3 regions of the Luteibacter yeojuensis genome follow, and region 3 is predicted to be linked to each of the others. Evidence: riboswitches for the same ligand, from Rfam matches in the RefSeq annotation. Region 3 holds a riboswitch; each other region holds the start of a gene.

Region 1 (7,252 bases), on a different contig from region 3:
CTCCACCCCAACGGAGACACCAGCATGATTCGAAAGACCCTCGCCGCAGGCCTTCTCGTCCTCACGGTTGCCGGGTTCGCCGGCACGGCGGGCGCCGCGGAAGCCGCAGCGGAGCGTTACGTGGATGTCATCGACTGGCCGGCCATGGGAGCCGGCATGGATCGCTTCATGGGAGCCGAGGCGAAGCTCGTCGCGGGTTTCGACAGCGTCTGTGGCGACACCTTCTGCGAAGGCGAGTTCTCCAACCTGCGGCCGATGGACCTGCGCTGCTCGGTGGATAGCACCAAGTCGACCCTGAAGCAGTGCGTCTGGACGTTCGCGGGCAGCAGCTCCGGCGTGAACAAGAAGACCGGCGCGGTGACGACCTCGGCCAGGCTGTTCAAATGCAAGCTGATGCTCGCCAAGAACACGCCTGTCGATGCGTTCTACGAGGTGATGGACGGGGGCGATCCCTTGAACGCGAAGCTTCCGATGTCGCGCCATTCCGTTTACGACAGCGTGAGCAATTGCCTGTATTGATGCTCGCAAGGTGTCTCCCGCTCGGGCGGGAGATACTCCCAGGCCCGTCAGGGGCGTGCCATGCGCAGATGGGGCGAGGGCGCCACCGGCATAGGCGTCTCCTTGGCGGGAACGGGCTCCGTGGATGTCGCGACCACGACCCGGTCGCGTCCTGCCTCCTTGGCCCGATAGAGTGCCTCGTCGGCGACGATCAGCAGGCGATCGAGTTCGACGCCATGAAGTGCCGTGCATGCGACGCCGAAGCTCGCCGTCACGTGTGCACTGGAAGGACCGTCGGGGGGAGGCGCGGCGATGGCGCCGCGAATCGCCTCCGCGCGTTCGCTACCCTTCGCTTCGTCGGTGCCGGGAAGAAGGATGGCGAACTCCTCGCCGCCGAGGCGCCCGAACACGTCTTCCTGGAGCAGGTGGTCGCGGCATTCGGCGACGACGCGCAGCAGCACCCAGTCGCCTTCCGAATGCCCGTACGTGTCGTTCACCAGTTTGAAGTGGTCGAGATCGAAGAGGATCAGGCAAGAGGGCCTGCCGGCCTTCTGCGCGGCGAGCAGCGCCTGCTGTGCGCGTTCGACGAAGTGCTGGCGGTTGCAGATGCCGGTGAGGCTGTCGCGGCGGGCCATGCGCATGAAGCGCAGCTGCGAGCGCTTGGTGCGCACCAGCCACAGGGCGATGGTGGCCAGCACGGTGAGCAACAGCACGATATACAGGCGGCTGGTTTCCATGGCGCGCCGGTCGACTTCGCGCTGCAGGTGCAGGATCTGGTTCTGGCGATCCAGGGCATCGGCTTCCATGTGGCTGGAAACCACCTGCTGCTTCACCATCTGGTAGGCGAGGGCGCGTGCGCTCACATCGTCCAGGTAGCCCTTGTCGGCCTGCATATAGCGTTCGAGCCACCGCATCGCCGTCTGGAAATCGCCGCGTTCGCGCGCGATCAGGTACAACGTGCGCAACGCGGCGGCGAGCGGTTCGGAGGCGTCCCCTCCCGGCGCGCTCTTCACGGCGGCATTCGCGTACTTGCCCGCCGCTTCGGCGTTGCCCGCGTCCCAGTAGGCCTGCGCAAGCAACGACTCCACCTGTGAAATGAGGCTGGGGTAACTGTCGCGCAGCACGGCTGGATAGCGCTTCTCCAGCAGGTCGATGGCATCGTGCGGGCGACGATCGTGGATCGCGGTCTCGGCCACGTCGGCGCGCAGCGAGTTGGCGATCAGGTTCTCGTCGGCCGCTTCGCAATCGGCGATACCCTTCGTGTAGCGCGCGTCGCTTCCATCGATCTTCTTGCCCAGGTAGAGCGCATGGAGCTTGATGAAGGTGCCCTTACAGGCACTGTCGCCGGTAGGCGTGCTCTGGATCATGCGTTCGGCATAATCGGCGGCAAGCTCGTACTGGCCCGCGGTCGCGAGCATCTGCGCCGCCTCGCCGAGACCTTGCAGGCGTGCCTGTGGATCGGTGATCCCGGGGAGCATGTCGGTGAGCTCGGTGAGCCGCGAAAAGGCCTCCTGGTAGCGATGCGCGATGCCCAGGATGTTGATCAGCGTGGCGGTGGCGCGGAACCGCAGCACCTTGTCGGGCGAACCGCCGACGACGGCCTCGAGGAGCGGGGCCGCGTCGTCGTAATCGCCGGCATAAGCCACCTGCCAGGCTTCCAGGTAGCGCAGGTGGGCGAGCTGTGCCGCGGTGAGCTTTCCCGAGTCGTTGCCCAGGCGGGTGAGCGTCTCGAGGAAGTCGCGATGGTCGGATGTCTTGTTGGCATCGGCCCAGGCGAGGGTCGCGGTCGCGTCCTCGCCCGGCGCGAGCTGGGCGAGGACGGTGCCGGCATGGGCCGCCAGGGCGAACAGCGCGATCGCCGGCCTGCAGCGGCGGAAGATGCGACCTGCGGTGCCCACCTGCCGGAACGCCTTATGCCTGGCGCCGCGCGATGCGGATGGCGGTTTCGTCGTCCTCGCTTTCCTCTTCCTTTTCCTCTTCCTGGTCGAGCTGGATGCCGTAGAACGTGCCCGGCGCGAGCCGGTCGCGCAGGACGGTGTCGTCCCCGGCGAGGATCGCAGCCGTCAGGTCGGCGTCGACCGCGGAGGCGGCGAGTTCGTGGGCTAGCGCGTCGGCGCCTGCGGTACGCAGCGTGGCGTCTGCGCCCATGCGCTCCAGAAAATCGATAACGTTCGACATGATTTCCCCTGTTTGATGGCACCGGACACCTCCCCAGGTGGCCGCGCGCCCGCCGATCATAACGCGCCGGGCAAGGGTGTCGGTGAAGGCGTTTCGTTCAGGATTCGCCGGCAAGCGCGGCGAGCCGGCCGCGGATGGCGGGATCGGCTTCCATGGCACGGCACGGTGGTATCGCCAGCGTGTCGGACATGCCGAGGGTCGCCTCCGGCAGGGCGGACAGTGGCATGCGTTCGATGCGCGGCGCCTGGAAGGGGAGGGTCGCCGCACGGTAGACGATCGCCTCGTGGCGCAGGGGATAGTGGCGCACCAATACGTCCACGAGCACACCGAGGCGCGCGGCATCGGTATCGAACCGCCCGCCGCCGAGGTCGCCGGCAATGCCCACCTGCCACAACAGCAGCCATGCCGAGGTGTCGACCATGCGACGGTGGAGCATGAACTGTGTCGCCTCGAAGTGCTGGCAGCCGAACCTGCCCGGGTCGAGACCGAGATCGGCATAGAGGCAATCTTCCGAGGACACCCCTGGTTCCATGGTCGCCACGAAGCCTTCCTCCCGTGCGCGCACCACGGCCTCGTGCGGGGCCTGCGCGAAGACGCCGGGGTGGCCGTAGAACACGCCGCAGACCCGCCGCCCGGCACGCACCTCGGCGAGCATGGCCTCGACCATCTCGCGATACGTGGCCCGGCGCGCCTTACCGTCGGTGTAGAAGGCCTGCAGGCTGCGGACGTCGGCGTGCATCCGCCGCACCCACTGTTCGACGAGGCCGTCGGAAACGCCGACGAAGACCACGTCGGCCGAAACGATGTGGCTGCGCGCCAGCGGCGTCAGATGCGATCCGAGCGTCATGCCAAGGCCCACGCATGCAAGCGACCCCCGCGCCCCTTCCGTCATTCGCATCCCCCCGTTCCGATGGCGCCATCATAGCCGTCGTTCCTGCGAAGGCAGGAACCCAGCGACTCCTGCGCCCGAAAACTGCCACACATGGCACCTCGCCTCGCCTCACCCGTGCCCCAGCATCCCTTCGCCGACAAAGGGGAGCCGCCGATGCAAAGGACGCCGGGACTGGATACGCTTCGCGCCATCGCGATCGTCTGGGTGATGCTGTTCCACAGCGTCTATGTCGGCGGTCTCGGCGAAGGCTTCGGCTGGCTGGAGCGTTCCGGGTGGATGGGCGTGGACTTGTTCTTCGTGCTGAGCGGCTACCTCATCGGTTCGCAGGTCCTGACGTCGCTGAAGGCCACAGGCGGTATCGATGTCGCGGACTTCTACCGGCGCCGAAGCGTACGCATCCTGCCGGCGTTCCTCGTGGTGTTCGCCATCTATGCCTTCCTGCCGGCCTGGCGCGAAACCCCGGGCATGCAGCCGTGGTGGCAGTTCCCGACCTTCACCTTCAACCTGCTGTTCGACGCCAGCGACAACTACGCGTTCTCGCACGTGTGGTCGTTATGCGTCGAGGAACACTTCTACCTCGTATTCCCGTTCCTGGCCTTCGCGCTCACCCGCCGTCCGGCGGCCTGGAAGCTGGCGGCTGCCTGCGGTGTCGTGGTGCTTGGCGGCATCGTCCTTCGCGCGTGGCTCTGGACGCACATGCTGGCACCGGTACGCGACGCCGGCGGCAATGCCGGCCTCGCGTACCTGCGTCACCTCTATTACCCCACGTGGTCGCGCCTCGACGGCCTCGTGGCGGGCGTCGCCCTCGCCGCCTGTCGCGTGTACCGGCCGGCGACCATGGACTGGATGCGCGCGCGCGCCGGATCGCTGCTGGTCAGCGGCCTGTTCGTGCTCGGCCTGTCGCTCGCCCTGTTCGACGGCGCCCGCATGGCTTTCTGGCCCTGCGTGATCGGCTATCCGCTGCTCTCGCTGGCCATGGCCGCATTCGTCGCCGCAGCCAGCGGGTCCACCTGGCTGGCGCGCCTGGAGATTCCCGGTGCCGGCTGGCTGGCACGCGCCTCGTATAGCTTGTACCTGAGCCACAAGCTCGTCTTCGCCTTCATGGAGAGGAGTCTGGACGGCCATCTGGCGGACCATCGTTTCCTGCGCTTCGGCCTTTTCGCCGTCGCCACCCTCGCCGGCGGCGCCTTGCTCCACTATCTCGTCGAGCGTCCCTTCCTGCGCTGGCGTGACCGTCGCGCCTCCGCTTCGGCTACACTGTCGCCGCCCAAGGTGATCCAAGGCGTACACGCCGCGGATTGAAACGGGAATCCGGTGACGCGCGCGGTCTCCACGCCGCCGCCATTCCGGAGCTGCCCCCGCAACGGTAGGCGAGCAAAAGGTCGGCAACGAGCCACTGTGCCAGCAGGCATGGGAAGGCGCCGACCGGCAGGACATTCCTGCGCTCGCGAGCCCGGAGACCGGCCCGAGGTACACCGGACAGGCGGAGGGCCATGTCGTGGGTGGCCGTCGCGCCAAGCCGCCGGCAATCCCGCATCCCTGTTCCCGTCCCTCGCCATTCATGCCGCGCGGGTTGGCGCGGTCAGCAGGGAGTCACCACGTGTCGTTTCGTTCCTCCACCCTCGCGGTCGCCATCGCGACGGCCTTCCTCGCGCCCGTCGTATCCTTCGCCGACGAGCCTTCCTCCGACCTCGACACGGTCGTGGTCACTGCCAGCCGCACCGAACAGTCGGCCGGCCAGGTCCTGGCCGCCTCCACCGTGATCGACCGCACCGAGATCGAACGCCTGCAGCCGCGCTCGCTGGCCGACTTGCTGGGCCGCACGCCCGGCGTATCCATCGCCAACAATGGCGGCCCGGGCAAGGCCACATCCGTCTTCATGCGCGGCACCGAAGCCGACCACGTCCTCGTGCTGGTGGACAGCGTGAAGGTGGGCTCGGTCACCTCGGGCACCGCCGCCTTCCAGGACATCCCGGTCGATCAGATCGAGCGCATCGAGATCGTGCGCGGCCCGTATTCGAGCCTGTACGGCTCCGACGCCCTCGGCGGCGTCATCCAGATCTTCACCCGCCATCCCGAAGGCGCCTTTGTCCCGAACGTCTCCGTGGGCGTGGGCAGTTACGACACCTTGCGCGGTTCCGCCGGTTTCGCCGGCCGCGGCACGCAGGGCTGGTATTCGGTGGAAGCCAGCCACGACCAGACCGACGGCATCAATGCCTGTCGCGGCAAGCCCAGCCCGGGCGGTGGCGGGTGCTTCACCTATGAGCCGGACAAGGACGGTTACCGCAACAACGCGCTGTCGCTGAAGGGCGGCTGGCGCTTCGACGAACAGTGGGACGCGGACGCCAGCGCCACGCGCACGGAAGGCCGCAACCATTACGACGGCACCAGCAGCAACTTCGCCGAATCGGCGACCCAGGTGCTTGGCGGCCGCGTGCGCTACAAGCCGGCGAAGGACGTGCTTGTCACGGCGAACGTCGGTCGCAGCGAAGACCTCTCCACCGATGAGGAGAACGGCGTCTACGCCGACACGTTCAACACGCATCGCGACCTCGCGTCCGTGCAGGCGGATATCGGCCGGGTCTCCGCTGGCGCCGGCCTCACCACGCTGGGCTTCGACTGGCAGCGCGATCGCGTCGTCGGCAATACCGATTACCTCGTGGATGCCCGCCGCAACCATGCGTTGTTCGCCCAGTGGCAGGGCGAATTCGGCGACAGCTCCGTGCAGGGAAGCCTGCGCCGCGACGAGAACAGCCAGTTCGGCGGCAAGACCACCGGCAGCCTTCAGTACGGCTACGCGCTGACGAAGGAACTGCGGGTCACCGGCAGCTACGGCACCGCGTTCAAGGCACCCACGTTCAACGATCTCTACTACCCCGACTACGGCAATCCCGGTCTCGGTCCGGAAACTTCGCGGAACTGGGAGCTGGGCCTGCGCGGCACGCCCGCTTGGGGCAATTGGTCGCTCAATGCGTTCCAGAACAAGATCGATAACCTGATCGTCTTCGATGCCAGCCTCAGCGGCCCGCTGTTCCCCTTCGGCGGCGCGAACAACATCGCGCGTTCGCGCATCCGCGGCGTGGAACTGGCGGCGGACACCACTTTCGGCGACTGGCGTGTCTCCGGCAACGCCACGTGGCTCCAGCCGGAAGACGATGGCGACGGCCCCACGCACGGCAACCTGCTGCCGCGCCGGGCGCGTCGCACGGCGCACCTCGATGTCGACCGCGGCTTCGGCGCGCTGAGCGTCGGCGCGAGCGTGTCGGGCTCCGGTTATCGCTACGACGACACCGCGAACGCCAACCGCCTCGGCGGCTATGCGCTCACCGACCTGCGCGCGGCCTATGCCTTCGCCGATGCGTGGAAGGTCGAGCTGTCGGCGAACAACGTGTTCGACCGTCATTACGAAACCGCCCGCTACTTCAACCAGCCCGGCCGCAACTGGCTGCTCACGCTGCGCTACCAGCCGCGTTCCTGATCCGTCCAATCCCTGGGAGATTCCGCGATGAAACCCTTGTCACGCCCCCTGTTCGCCGCCGTCGCCGCCTTGTTCGCGATCCTCATGATCGCCACGCGCTTCAACCACTTTGGCGATGCCCTGCATCTGCCGGACGCGTCGATGGCATTGTTCTTCCTCGGTGGCATCTACCTGCGCAAGCACCTCGCCTTCGTCGGCTTCGTCGT
Region 2 (7,252 bases), on a different contig from region 3:
AAGTAGTGGTGTTCGTCGCGTGCATCGACGGTGCCGTCGGGAAGCCGTTTCTCTCCGTAATGCGCGACGATCGCGGTCCCCGCCGGACCGGTCACGTCGAAATCCGCCCAGCCGGCGATCACCCGCGGAAACACGAACACGTAGGTGCCCGGCCGCGGTTCGGTAACCGCCGTGGCGGCGAGCGTTTCGACGACGCGGATCGGCTGCTCGATCTGCGCCACCAGCGTGCCGCGCGGCGCGGGAAGCTGGGCCGCCGCCTTCCAGTCGCGGGGTTGCGAGAGGCGTGCGTCGTAGGTCTCGCCGCCATAGAGGTCGTCCCGGCGCGTGGGACCGTCCGCCACCTGCCAGCTCGCGTCGCTGACGACATCCTGCGTGCGGCCGTCCGCATACCGGATGCGCAGCAACGCGCGCATGCGCGGCCGGCCGTGCCATGGCGCGCGCTCCCAATGCCAGACGTCCCGGTTCGTCAGGCCGTAGAAACCACGCCCCAATTCGGCGCCGAGCATGTGTTCGCCGGCACCGAGCTTCACCTCGGTCGCGACGACTTCCACCCGCTTGTCGTAATCGGTGAAGCCGGGCGAGAGCACCGCGTCGCTGACCGGCTTACCGTCCACCGAGAGATCGGCGTACCCCCCGGCGGCGACGTAGAGCATGGCGCTCTCGACATCGCCGTCGACACGGAACGTCTTGCGCAGCAAGGGCGCGGGAAGCGTGTCGTCGCCCTTCCCGATCCAGCGGGCACCGTGCCAGCCTGCTTCGTCGAGTGCCGTGGCGAACCGCGACGAGGACGAGGCGTCGCCGTCGGACGTACGCACGTCCACCCGCCACGCGTAGCGCTCGCCGGCAGCCAGCGGGGTACCGCCGTACGGAATGTCGAAAGAGCGGGCGCTGTCGACGAATCCGCTGTCCCAGACGACACGGTCGCCGCGCGACACCACGATACGGTAACCCTTCTGCACGGTGCCGTTGGTATCGTCGTGGACGATCCACGAGAAACGCGGCGCGGCCACGTCCACATAGGTGGGCGCATCGCTGCGCTCGACGCGGAGAGAGGAAACGGCGGCCGTCGCGTGGGCGAGCGGGGCGGCACACAGCCATGCGCTGGCGAGAAGGCAACGTGCTTGCAAGGGAACGACCTTTGCTCCGGGCATGACTATCCCGAGGATAGCGCGCGGCCGCCCTTACATCTCCCTAACGCGCGAGGGTTTATGCCTGCCCCACCTCGAATCCCTGGAGCCACGTCATGAAGACTTTCCTCGCCGGTATCGCCCTCTCCGCGTCCGTGACCGCCACGCCCGCATCGGCCGTACAGCTCGACAGCCTCAAGGGCCTCATGGGCGGCGGCAGCGGTTCGCTCACCTCCGGGACGGCGGGTAACGCCGCGGGCATCCTCCAGTACTGCATGAGCAACAACTATCTTGGCGGCGACAGTGGCGCCGCGGGCGTGAAAGACCAGCTCCTCGGCAGCCTCGGCGGCAAGTCGCGGGAAACGGCCACCAAGGATCCGGGCTACCTGGACGGCGCCAAGGGCCTCCTGAAATCCAGCAGCGGCAAGACCCTGGACATCTCCGGTGCCGACGGCGCCGGGGCCGGCGACATGAAGGCCCAGCTCGCGCGCAAGGTATGCGACGCCGTGCTGAAGCAGGGCAAGAAGATGATCGGTATGGGCTCGTGACGTGACATGACGTGGACGGGACATGGACGTCCCGCTCCGTAAACAGGAAGGCCCCTCCCCCGATGCGAGAACCTTCCCCATGGCCGACGCCGCCCGCAAAGACCCTTACGCCATGCGCGATCCGCGCACGCAGTATCCCCGCCCTGCATTCGCCAAGCAGCCGCAGCCCGCGCCTGGCCTGGCAAAGGACATGGTGCCGAAGCCGGACCATGGCGAAGCCAGCTATCGGGGCAACGGCCGCCTGCGTGGCCGCAAGGCGCTCGTGACCGGCGGCGATTCCGGCATCGGACGTGCCGCCGCGATCGCGTTCGCGCGCGAGGGCGCGGACGTGGTGATCAACTACCTCCCCTCGGAACAGAAGGATGCCGACGAGGTCATCGCCTTGCTGAGGGGCGAAGGCTGCAAGGTCGCCGGCGTTCCCGGCGACCTCAAGGACGAGGCATTCTGCAAGGAGCTGGTCGCGAAGGCGGTGAAGGAACTGGGTGGACTCGACATCCTCGCCAACGTCGCCGGTCGCCAGCAGTTCGCGAAGTCGATCGAGGAACTGGATACCGAAGCGTTCGAGGCCACCTTCCGCACCAACGTCTTCGCGCTGTTCTGGCTGACCAAGGCGGCCATGCCGCACATGCCGCCGGGTGCGGCGATCGTGAATACCGCGTCCATCCAGGCCTATGAGCCGTCGGACATCCTCCTCGACTATGCCCCGACCAAGGCGGCCATCGTCGCGTTCACGAAGTCGCTGGCGAAGCAGGCGGCGGAGAAAGGTATCCGCGTGAACGCCGTGGCGCCCGGTCCCGTGTGGACGCCACTGCAACCGAGCGGCGGCCAGCCGCAGGACAAGCTGGTGGAATTCGGCAAGAACGTGCCGCTTGGCCGCCCCGGACAGCCGGTGGAATGCGCGCCGGTGTACGTGCTGCTGGCGAGCCAGGAAGCGAGTTTCGTGACCGGCGAGACCTATGGCGTCACCGGCGGGCACATGCTGCCCTGAGCGCGAGCGGCGGCGCCACGAGCCTAACGGCCGGCGATGCGCCCGATCGCGTCCATCAGGTCCGCCACGCCGTACGGCTTCACGATGATCGCCGTGCGGTCGTCGCGCTGCACGCCGTTCGCCGTGTGGTCGCCGGTGGCGTAGAGCACGGGCAGGTCGGGCTGCGTCTCGCGCAGCTTCTCCGCCACTTCCACGCCGTTCATGCCGGGCAGGCCCACGTCCGCGAGCAGCACGTCGATCGGCTGCGCGCCGTGCAGACGCAGGGCCTCGTTGCCGTCGCCTGCCTCGAAGGCGATGTGGCCGCGGCTTTCCAGCATCTCCGTGATCGACATGCGGATCAGGGCGTCGTCTTCCACGACGAGCACGCGCAGGGCCTTCTCCGGCACCACTGCGACATGAGAGAGGCCGTCGGCCACCGCCGCCTTCCGTGCCCTGTCCGCGAGCAGGTGGCGCACGCGGCGAGCCAGCTGGTCGCGCGAATACGGCTTGCTCAGCAGCTCCACGCCCTCGTCCAGTCGGCCACCGTGGACGATGGCGTTCTCGGTGTAGCCGGAGGTGAACAGCACGGCGATGCCGGGCTGTCGCTCGGCGGCCTTGCGCGCGAGTTCCGGACTGCGCAGCGCGCCGGGCATCACCACGTCGGTGAATAACAGGTCGACGGCGATGCCGCTCTCGACGATAGACAGCGCGCTTTGCGCATCGCGCGCCTTCAGCACGCGGTAGCCCAGGTCGCCCAGCATGGCCACGACGGTGTCGCGCACGGCGTCGTCGTCTTCCACCACGAGGATGGTCTCGTCGCCGCCGCGAGGATGGTCTTCCTCGATATCCACCACGCGATCCTCGCTCTGGGTGGACCGCGGAAGGTAGATCTTGACCGTGGTGCCGTGTCCCGGCTCGCTGTAGATCTTCACGTGGCCGCCGGACTGTTTCACGAAGCCGTAAACCATCGAGAGGCCGAGGCCCGTGCCCTGTCCCTCCGGCTTCGTGGTGAAGAACGGCTCGAAGACCTGCTCGATGATTTCCGGGGCGATGCCGCTGCCGGTGTCGGTGACGGCGATCATCACGTACTGCCCCGCGCGAAGGTCGCCGTGCGCGGACGCGTAGGAGGCATCCAGCAGGGCGTTGCCGGCCTCGATGGTGAGCCGCCCCCTGCCCTCCATCGCGTCGCGGGCGTTGATCGCCAGGTTCAGCAACGCGTTTTCCACGTTGCCCGGATCGACCAGCGTGTTCCAGAGCCCGCCGGCGACCACGGTCTCGACCTCGATCTCCTCGCCCAGCGTGCGGCGCAACAGGTCGTCCATGTCGCGGACGAAGCGCCCGATGTTGACGACCTTGGGCGCCAGCGGCTGGCGGCGGCCGAAGGCCAGCAGCTGCGCCGCGAGCTTGGTGCCGCGATTGACGCCGGCCATCGCGTTCGCGAGGCGTCTCTCGGCACGGGGATTGCCGGCCACGTCGGACGCGAGCAGCTGGAGGTTGCCGCTGATGACCTGCAGCAGGTTGTTGAAATCGTGTGCGACGCCACCCGTGAGCTTGCCGATGGCATCCATCTTCTGCGCCTGGCGCAGCTGGTCGTGGGTGAAGGAGGCGGGTTCCTCGGTGGATGGTGGCAGCATCGGCCTCTGGGCGGGGTGTCCGGTCGGGCGCCGATTCTAGCGTCGGAGCTTCGTGCGCTTTGTGTAGACGGTCTTCACACCACGGCGCAGCACTATATCTTGTGTTGACCGCCAGCACCGGTGTCTATATCGTGTGTCTCGCTGGTGTCCGGGGTGGCGACAATCGCCGTGCCGGACTTGAGGGAATCCGGTGCGAATCCGGAACTGCCCCGCAGCGGTAAGTGGAAACGACCCCGTTTCATTGCACTGGTCCTCCGTGACTGGGAAGCGACGGGTAGGCAAGGCCTCCGGGCCCCGTCCACGAGTCCGAAGACCTGCCAGCAATCGGTACCTGATCGGTGCCGATCTCAGTGACGGCTTCCGCGGGGAAGCACGTCGAGGACCGGAGCCGCCCTGCGGCGTCCGTCCACGGCCTGTCCCGTGTCGCCGCCACTTCGAGCCCCGTCCGAGGGAACGGGAGTTTGAACCTGGCCCTGGGGCACGCCACACATGACCACGATGGATTCCGCCGCGCGCGAGCGCACCGAGACGGCCGACGCTGCCGTCACCCCCACCGCGACCGCCGAAAAGGCACCCGCCGCGGGCTACCGCCACGATGCGCCCCCCGCCTTCGTCCTGACGCCTCCGCACAATCCGGGACAGATGCGCGTCACCAAGCGCAACGGCGGCCAGGAAGCGGTCGACGTGAACAAGATCGTCCGCGCGGTGACGCGCACCGCCGACGGGCTGTACGCCGTCGATCCGATGCGCGTGGCGCTGAAGACGATCGGCGGTCTCTACGACGGCGCCACCACGCAGGAACTCGACCAGCTCTCGATCCGCACGGCCGCGGCGCTCACCGCCGAAGAGCCGGAATACGGCCAGCTCGCCGCGCGCCTGCTCGCCGCCTTCGTCGACAAGGAAGTGTCCGGACAGGACATCCATTCCTTCTCGCAGTCGATCGCCAGCGGCTTCGAGCTGGGCATCCTCAACGAGCGGCTGCGCGACTTCGTGCAGGCGAACGCGCGCAAGCTCAACGACGCGGTCGACACGGGCGCCTCGCGCCGCTTCGAGTACTTCGGCCTGCGCACGGTGTACGACCGCTACCTGCTGCGCCACCCGACCAGGCGCTTCGTGATCGAGACGCCGCAGTACTTCTTCATGCGCATCGCGTGCGCGCTCGGCGGCAACGACGTGGCGGAGACGCTCGAGCTGTACCGCATGCTCTCGTCGCTGGAGTACCTGGCCAGCTCGCCGACGCTGTTCAACGCGGGTACCGCGCACGAACAACTGTCCTCGTGCTTCCTGCTCGATTCGCCGCAGGACGCGCTGGAATCCATCTATGCCAAATATGGCGACGTGGCGCAGCTGTCGAAGTTCGCGGGGGGCATCGGCCTCGCCTATTCGCGCATCCGCTCGCGCGGCTCGCTCATCAAGGGTACCAACGGGCATTCCAACGGCCTGGTGCCGTGGCTGAAGACGCTCGACGCGTCGGTGGCCGCGGTGAACCAGGGCGGCAAGCGCAAGGGCGCGGCCTGCGTCTACCTGGAATCGTGGCACGCCGACATCGAGGAATTCCTCGAGCTGCGCGAGAACACCGGCGACGACGCGCGCCGCACGCACAACCTCAACCTCGCGAACTGGGTGCCGGACCTGTTCATGCGCCGAGTGGAAGCCGACGGCGACTGGTCGCTGTTCGACCCGAAGATCGTGCCGCACTTCGTCGACACATGGGGCGCCGCCTTCGATGCCGCCTACGAAAAGGCCGAGGCGGACGGCCTGGCCGCGAAGACGGTCAAGGCCCGGGAGCTCTATGCGCGCATGCTCCGCTCGCTGGCGCAGACCGGCAACGGCTGGATGACCTTCAAGGACCGTTCCAATGCCACCAGCAACCAGACGGCGCTGCCGCAGAACGTGATCCACCTTTCGAACCTGTGCACCGAGATCCTCGAGGTGACGAACGAGAACGAGACCGCGGTGTGCAACCTCGGCTCGATCAACCTCGCCCGCCACGTGACGGACGGACGGTTCGACTACGACAAGCTCGCCACGACGGTCCGCACCGCGGTGCGCCAGCTCAACCGCGTGATCGACCTCAACTTCTACCCGATCGCCACGGCGAAGACGGCGAACATGAAATGGCGCCCGGTCGGCCTCGGCGTGATGGGCCTGCAGGACGTCTTCTTCAAGCTGCGCCTGCCGTTCGACTCGGAAGAGGCGCGCGCGCTTTCCACCCGCATCGCCGAGGAGATCTACTTCCACGCGCTGTCGATGTCCAACGAGATCGCGGAGAACGAGGGCGCGCATCCGGGCTTCGAGGAAAGCCGCGCCGCGAACGGCGAGCTGCAGTTCGACTACTGGCCGGCGTCGTCGCCTTCCGGCAAGGACACGCGCTGGGCCGAACTGCGCGCCAAGATCAAGGCGAACGGCCTGCGCAACTCGCTGCTGATCGCCATCGCCCCCACGGCGACCATCGCGTCCATCGCCGGTTGCTACGAGTGCATCGAGCCGCAGGTGTCCAACCTGTTCAAGCGCGAGACGCTCTCGGGCGACTTCCTCGTGGTGAATCGCTACCTCGTGGAAGAACTGAAGACGCTGGGCCTGTGGACCGCGGAGATCCGCGACCAGATCAAGCTGGCCGAGGGGTCGGTGCAGGGTATCGCCGCGATTCCCGGCGAGCTGCGCGCCGTGTACCGCACCACCTGGGAATTGCCGCAGAAGGCGCTGATCGACCTGGCCGCCGCGCGCGGCGCATACATCGACCAAAGCCAGTCGCTGAACCTGTTCATGGAGAATCCGAACATCGGCCAGCTTTCCTCCATGTACATGTACGCATGGAAGGCCGGGATCAAGACGACGTACTACCTGCGCTCGCGGCCTGCCACGCGCATCGCCAAGACGACGGTCAGCGCGGCTGCCGTCGCGCCGGCACCGGTCGTCGCCGATGCGCAGGAGCAGGCGGAAGCCGCCGTCTTCTGCTCGCTGGAAAACCCCGAA
Region 3 (7,252 bases):
GATGTTCTTGAACTGCTCGTTACGCAGGCCGAGGTACACCATCCAGCGATCGGTGACCTGCCAGTGGTCTTCGATGTACTGCGCTTCCTGCTCGGTCTTCACGCCCGCGCCGGTCTTGAACAGACGCTTTTCGACGAAATAATCGGCACCCGGGGGCGGCACGATGTCCGGACGGTTCGGCACGGTACCGGCGTCCTTGTACACCCAGCGGTAGCCGCCTTCGTACTCGTTGCCCGCGTAGGATTCGAGGGTCTGGTTATCCACGCCGACGCGCAGGTCGTGGTCGCCAATGCGGTATTCGACGTCGAGGCGATAGCCATGCGTCTTGTCTTCCGCGCCATCGCCGAGAACGGTGCCGTTGACCAGGCTGCAACCCACGATCGGGGTGCTGACCGAACGGTTATCGGTGATCCACGGGCAGTTCGGATTGGACGCGTAGGCGAGGTTGCGCTCGTGCACCGTCTTGCTGTGACCGTACAGCGCGTTGATCGTCAGGTCGTCGGTGATGTAGCCCGTGTACTTGGCGATGTAGACGTCGCCGCCCGGCGCCGAGCCCGGGCCCGCGTCGAAGTTCTTCAGGTTGTCCGTGCCGATGTAATTGGCGCGGGTACCGTTCGGGTAATCGTACTTGTAGACGCTGCGGTCGGTGTTGGTCTTGTCGCCGAGGCCGGTGACTTCCAGCAGGTGGTTGTCCGTGATGTTCCAGTCGATCTTGGCCAGCCACTTGGTGGCCTTCTGCTCCTGGTACGTCCTCTGCGGCGCGGTCACCACGCTGGTGTTCCGGCTGTTGGAGCGGGTGAAGTCACCCGCGGCGAACAGGAACAGCTTGTCCTGGATCAGCGGACCGCTGATGTAACCGGTGTACTGCGTGTCGGTGCTCTTGTTGTCCGAGCGGTCTTGGTAGAGCGTGCCGTTCGTGCGGTAGATGTTGCGCGGATTCTGGCGCAGCGCCGACGGCTGGAAGTACATGCCGACGCCACCCTTCCAGGTGTTACCACCGCGCTTGGTGACGATGTTGATCACGCCGCCGGTCGAACGGCCGTATTCCGCGCCGTAGCCGCCGGTGAAGATCTGCTGCTGGTCGATCGCGTCGTACGGCAGGCTGGTGAAGCCCAGGCCGGTCAGCGCGTTGGTGACCGCGTAGCCGTTGATGTAGTACTGGTTTTCCGAAGCCGACGAACCGCCGAACGAAGCGACGTTGCCGTAACGGCTGTCGCCGGAGATGACGCCCGGCGCGAGCAGCGCGGCGGCGGTCACGTCACGGGCGAGCGGCAGCTTCTGCAGCTGTTCGGAAGTGAGGACGGTGCGCGAGTCGACCTGCGACACGTCGATCGCGGGCAGCACGTTGCCGGTAACCTGCACGCCTTCGAGGTTCTGCGCCTCGGCGGTGGCGGCGGCGCCCGCGAAGGACACGTCCACGCCGCCGCCCAGGGTCACCTGGACATTGTCGCGGGTTTCGGCGACCTGGCCGCCGCGCTCGACGGAGACCTTGTAGCGACCGACCGGCATGGAGCTGGCGCGGTAACGGCCATCGGCGTCGACGCTGACGTCGCGGGTCAGGCCGGTGTCGAGGTTCTGCAGGTGGACGACGGCGCCTTCAGGCTGTGCGACACGGCCGAACACGACACCGGAAGCATTGGACTGGGCGAGCACGGCGCCGCTGGCAAAACAAAGGGCGAGCGCGGTGCACAGGGTGGAGCGGCGAATGACGCCATTGCGGCGGGTGGAACGTTGCATGTGTTGTCTCCCCGAATAAACAGCAAGGAAGCCCGTCGCCATGATGGGACCGGGACTTCTGTTCGCGATGACCGTCGTCGTGCCCGCTCCGCCCATCCTCCCCAGGATGTGGTGGTTCACGGACACGCCCCCGTGGCGAAAGATCTCGCCCCATGACGGCAATCTCCTAAGCTTGTAATCGAATTATTTCGCGATCGTCAAGGGCCCGTTAAGGTTTTTTGTGAAAATTCCGTGACAGACAGGGACTTGCGGAGTAGCATCCCGCACGTTCGGGTGGCCCTCGAAAGCGTTTTCGGGGGCTGAAACGGGAAGCCGGTGCGCCAGTTCCTAGGCAAGGCCGGCACTGCCCCCGCAACGGTATGCGTCAATCGGGAGGGCTTCCACGCTTTCCTGCGGCTCCGGTCGTAAGCCACTGCGAAAGCGGGAAGGCACCGGAGCAGCCATCGGCGATGGCTGGCGCGAGTCCGGAGACCGGCCCGATGACCGCCCGCCCCGCCTTGGGGTGGGTGTCCCTGTTTCGGTCGATTCGCGGAGGGCGGATCCGGACAGCTTCCGGGCCCCTTCCCGTTCGCCGTTCGCCTGTCCTCCTCGTCGGCCCCGTGCAACGGCCGCGGTGGCGGTCCAGGAAATCGGTGAGATGAGGAAGACCCTGCTTGCGACGGCCCTGCTGTCGACCATCGCCACGGCCCACGCGGCCGACGTGCCCGACCGCCTCGATCCCGTCGTGGTGACCGCCAGTCGTTTCGCCACGCCACTGGACGAGGTGCTTGCCCCGGTCACGGTGATCGCGCGCGAGGACATCGAGCGCCTGCAGCCGCTCGACGTGCAGGACCTTCTTGCCGGCCTGCCTGGCGTCGCGCTGTCCAGCACCGGCGGGCTCGGCCAGCAGACCTCGCTGTTCATGCGCGGCACGAACTCCTCGCACACCCTCGTGCTCGTCGACGGTGTCCGCGTGGGGACGGTCGGCGCCGGGCTTCCCGCCTACGAGCAGCTCCCCGTCGAACAGATCGACCGGATCGAGGTCGTGCGGGGTCCGCGCTCCGCGGTGTACGGGTCCGACGCGATCGGCGGCGTCATCCAGATATTCACCCGCCATGGGGACATGGGGCAGGCTCCGGCGCCCACGTTTTCGCTCACCGGCGGCAGCCACGGCTATGCCGCCGGCCAGGCCGGGCTCTCCGGCGGCACGACGCACGGCTGGTACAACGCGAGCCTCGGCGGCCAGTACACCTCGGGCATCAATGCCTGCCGCGTCGGCGCCGCCGCGGCGTTCGCCGGCTGCTTCACCGACGAGCCGGATCGCGACGCGTACCGCACCTACAACGGCGCGCTCTCCGGCGGGTATCGCTGGGACGACGGCACCGAGCTGACCGGCAGCTGGCTGCGCAGCAAGGGCGACATCGACTACGACGGCGATTTCCAGAACGTCACCCGCCGTTCGCAGCAGGTAGCGGGCGCGAAGCTCGCCTTCGATGCGACGACAGGCTGGCGCATGTCGCTCTCCGTGGGCCAGAACCAGGACCGCGCCGACAATTACCTCGACGGCCCGGACAAGACCCTCGATGCGGTGAACTACGGCGTCGACAGGGCACGCGTCGGCTACCTCTATTCGAAGCGCAACCAGGCTTCCTGGCAGAACGACTTCACGCTGGCGGCGAACCAGGTGCTCACCGCGGGCGTCGACTACCAGCAGGAGAAACTGGAGAGCGACACCGCTTACCTGGCCGATTCGCGGAACAACACCGGCGCGTTCGCCCTGTATCGTGGCGTCTACGGTCCGCACGAACTGGAACTGTCGGCACGCCATGAGCACAACACACAGTTCGGCAACCACACCACCGGCTCGGCGGCCTACGGGTTCCGCTTCGGCAACGGCATGAAGGTCACCGCGTCCTATGGCACGGCCTTCCACGCACCCACCTTCAACGACGAGTTCTATCCGTACGGCGCGCCCGTGAACCTCGATCCGGAGAGATCGCGGACGGCGGAGCTGGGTCTTTCCGCGCGCCCGGGCGTCTGGAGCTGGGCGGTGAGTGCCTATACCACCGAGGTCGACGACCTGATCGGCTTCGATGCCAACTTCCTTCCGATCAACGTCAGCAAGGCGCGGATCCGTGGCCTGGAGGGACAGGCCGGCGCGGACGTGGACGGCTGGCACCTTCGCGGCTACCTCACCTTCCAGCAGCCGGAGAACCGCGACACCGGTGCGCAGAAGGACAACCTGCTGGCCCGCCGCCCGCGGCGCATCGGGCGCGTCGACATCGACAAGGACCTTGGCGCGTTCACCCTCGGCGGCTCGATGAATGCGGCGGGCTACAGCTACGACGATGCGGCCAACACGCGCCGGCTGGGCGGCTACGCCACCGCCGACCTACGCGTAACCTGGCACGTCGACGCGGACTGGAGCGTGCAGGCGCGCGTGGCGAACGTGGCGGACAAACGCTACGAGACAGCGGCCTACTACAACCAGCTCGGCCGCACCTGTTACCTGACGCTGCGCTATTCGCCGATGCGTTAAGCCTGACGGATGCCATGCCTCCTGTAGGAGCCGCTATAGCGGCGAGAGGCCAACGGAGCGGCGAGGCCGTGAGGGCGGTTCCCTCGCCGCTATAGCGGCTCCTACAGAGGATATGGGGGCGGAAACCCATGCCTAACGGCACGGTCCGTACTAAAGGCACACGCGACGAATCCGGCAGGAAGTCATAAAGTTCGCGGGCGCGGAGTGTGGGCTCCGCCCACACAGGAAGTGCCGTGAACTTTTTTGCTCCATTCATTCGCCGGCCGAAAGGCACCTCGCTGCTTGCGGCGGGCCTTACGCTGGCCGGTGCGCTGGCGTACATGCTGCTGGGCGTCGCCGCGTTGCCGTCGGTCGAAGTGCCAGCCGTGTTCATCCAGACGCAGATGCCCGGCGCCAGCGCGCAGACGATGGCGTCGACGGTGATCGCGCCGCTGGAAAGGCACCTGGGCCAGATACCCGGCATCGACCAGATGTACTCGAACAGCGTGGAGGGCGCCGGTTTCGTGCGCATCCGCTTCAACCTCGACCGCTCCACGGACGCGGCCGCGCGCGACGTGCAGGCCGCCATCAACGCGGCCGCGGCGGACCTGCCGGCCGGCATGCCGTCACCGCCGCAGTACTTCAAGTTCGATACCGGGCAGATTCCCGTGCTGCTGGTGGCCTTCACCTCGAAGACCATGCCGCCGGACAAGCTCTACGACGTAGTGGACACGCTGATTCGCCCGGCCGTGGCGCAGATCGACGGCGTGTCGCGCGTGCAGGTGTTCGGTGGCACGCCGCATGCCGTGCGCATCGAACTGGACACGAACGCGCTGTCCTCGAAGGGCATCACCACCAACGACGTCTCCAACGCCTTGCAGGCCGCGAACGTGAATTCGCCGCAGGGCCTGCTTTCCGACGGCAAGACGCAGATGACGGTGATCGCGAACGACGGGCTGCACGACCCGTCCGAGTTCGGCAACATACTGATCGCCGTGAAGAACAACATCCCGGTGCGACTTTCGGACATCGCGAAGGTCTACAGCGGGCAGCAGGACCAGTACCAGAAAGCCTGGTTCCAGGGCGAGCGCTCGGTGACCATGCAGATCAGCAAGCGTCCGGAGGCCAATTCCATCGCCACCGCGAACGCCATCCGCGCCGCGCTGCCGCGATTCCGCGCGCTGCTGCCGGCCGATGCGCAGGTGACCCCCATCTTCGACCTCACCCAGACCACGCAGTCGGCGCTGCACGAGGTCAAGGTCGCCCTCATGATCAGTATCCTCATGGTGGTGCTGGTGATGATGGTGTTCCTGCGCCGCCTGGGGCCAACGCTGATCGCCACGCTGAGCGTGCCGCTCTCCCTGGCCGGCGCCTTCGTCGTGATGTGGTCGCTGGGTTACACCCTCAACACCATGTCGCTGATGGCGCTGGTGCTTTGCATCGGCTTCGTCGTCGACGACGCCATCGTGGTCATCGAGAACATCGTGCGCCACATGGAGAGCGGCGCCAGGCCGATGGAGGCCGCCCTCGAGGGCGTGCGCGAGATCGGCTTCACCGTCATCTCCATCACGCTGTCGCTGGTGGCGGTGTTCGCCCCGCTGCTGTTCGGCAACAACATGATCACCAAGCTCCTGCGCGAGTTCTCGGTGACGCTGGCCTCGGCGGTGCTGATCTCGGCGGTGGTGTCGCTGACGCTGACGCCCGCGCTGTGCGCCCGCTACCTGAAGCACGACCCGCCGGACCGCAAGCCCGCGCGCTGGGAGCGCGCACTGGAACGCTTCGACCGCGGCTTCCTCCACGTCTACCAGCGCGCGCTCGACTGGGCCATGCACCACCGCCGCCTGATGCGCTGGCAGCCGTTGATCCTGCTCGCGGCCACCATCCTGCTGGGCATCGCGGTGGTGAAGACCGCCGGCGGCAACTTCATGCCCGACGAAGACACCGGCATGCTGCAGGCGCAGATCAGCGCCGACGCGAACATCTCGCCGGACGAAATGACCCGGCGACTGAACCGGGTCGGCGACATCATGCAGGCCGACAGCACGGTGGCCGACGTCACGACCATCCTCGGCGGCGACAACGGCGGCGCCGTCGGCAACCAGGGTCTGATGTTCGTCGACCTGAAGCCCAAGGGCAGCGGCCCCGGCGAGCGCAAGGAGTCGATCAAGGAAATCATGGAGCGCCTGGGCAAGGAGTACGAGAAGATCTCCGACGTCCAGGTGTTCATGAACCCGGTGCAGTTCCTCGGCGGCGGCGGCGGCAACAGCAACCGCGGCCAGTACTCCTTCCAGCTGATCAGCACCAGCGGCGAAGACCTCCAGCCCTGGGCGCTGAAGCTGGTGCGGCAGATGCGCACGATGAAGGAATTCCGCGATGTCGGCAGCGACTTCGACATCGTCGGCAAGCAGCAGATGCTGAAGGTGGACCGCGAGGCCGCGGGCCGCCTGCACGTGGGCATGGGCACGATCGACTCGGCGCTGTTCAATGCGTTCGGCCAGCGCCAGGTGTCGATCATCTACTCGGACATCAACCAGTACTGGGTGGTGCTCACCGCCGCCGCGGCGCAGACGCTCAGCCCGGAGGCCCTGCTCAACACCTACGTGAAGAACGAACTGGGCAAGATGATCCCGCTCTCGGCGGTGGCGAAGATCGCTCCCGTCGCGGTGCCGAGCGCGGTGACCCACCAGAACCAGCTGGAATCGGCGGACATCACGTACAACCTCGCGCCGAAGATCTCGGCGGACAAGGGCAACGGCCTGGTGGAACAGGCGGTGCAGGCCATCCACCTGCCCGAGGGCGTGCGCATGGATTTCACCGGCGCCAACCAGCGCCTGCGCGACGCGCAGTCGAACGGCATGGTGCTCCTGATCGGCGCCATCCTCGCCGTGTACATCGTGCTGGGCATCCTTTACGAGAGCCTCGGCCATCCGTTGACGATCATCTCGACACTGCCCGCGGCGGGTGCGGGTGCCTTCCTGGCGATGCTCGTGACGCAGACGCAGCTGACCCTGATGGCGA

The links. Region 3 has a riboswitch for cobalamin ahead of HBF32_RS14360 (TonB-dependent receptor domain-containing protein). Riboswitches for the same ligand answer to the same signal wherever they lie in the genome.
Region 1: it holds a riboswitch for cobalamin, as region 3 does, so the genes downstream of both, btuB (TonB-dependent vitamin B12 receptor) here and HBF32_RS14360 (TonB-dependent receptor domain-containing protein) in region 3, are expected to answer to the same signal.
Region 2: it holds a riboswitch for cobalamin, as region 3 does, so the genes downstream of both, HBF32_RS17940 (ribonucleoside-diphosphate reductase subunit alpha) here and HBF32_RS14360 (TonB-dependent receptor domain-containing protein) in region 3, are expected to answer to the same signal.

Annotation. Positions count from the first base shown of each region.
Region 1 is NZ_JAAQTL010000003.1:121,660-128,911, forward strand. It holds gene HBF32_RS18080 (hypothetical protein) at 25-519, shown strand; gene HBF32_RS19665 (diguanylate cyclase) at 567-2,396, opposite strand; gene HBF32_RS18090 (hypothetical protein) at 2,410-2,676, opposite strand; gene HBF32_RS18095 (SAM-dependent methyltransferase) at 2,774-3,574, opposite strand; partial or broken gene HBF32_RS18100 (acyltransferase family protein) at 3,722-4,825, shown strand; cobalamin riboswitch at 4,822-5,051, shown strand; gene btuB (TonB-dependent vitamin B12 receptor) at 5,130-7,046, shown strand; gene HBF32_RS18110 (hypothetical protein) at 7,074-7,252, shown strand, end outside.
Region 2 is NZ_JAAQTL010000003.1:85,161-92,412, reverse strand. It holds gene HBF32_RS17960 (alpha-L-rhamnosidase) at 1-1,151, opposite strand, end outside; gene HBF32_RS17955 (DUF2501 domain-containing protein) at 1,244-1,675, shown strand; gene HBF32_RS17950 (SDR family oxidoreductase) at 1,755-2,663, shown strand; gene HBF32_RS17945 (response regulator) at 2,687-4,276, opposite strand; cobalamin riboswitch at 4,402-4,612, shown strand; gene HBF32_RS17940 (ribonucleoside-diphosphate reductase subunit alpha) at 4,766-7,252, shown strand, end outside.
Region 3 is NZ_JAAQTL010000001.1:3,167,004-3,174,255, reverse strand. It holds gene HBF32_RS14365 (TonB-dependent receptor) at 1-1,737, opposite strand, end outside; cobalamin riboswitch at 2,006-2,218, shown strand; gene HBF32_RS14360 (TonB-dependent receptor domain-containing protein) at 2,375-4,255, shown strand; gene HBF32_RS14355 (efflux RND transporter permease subunit) at 4,489-7,252, shown strand, end outside.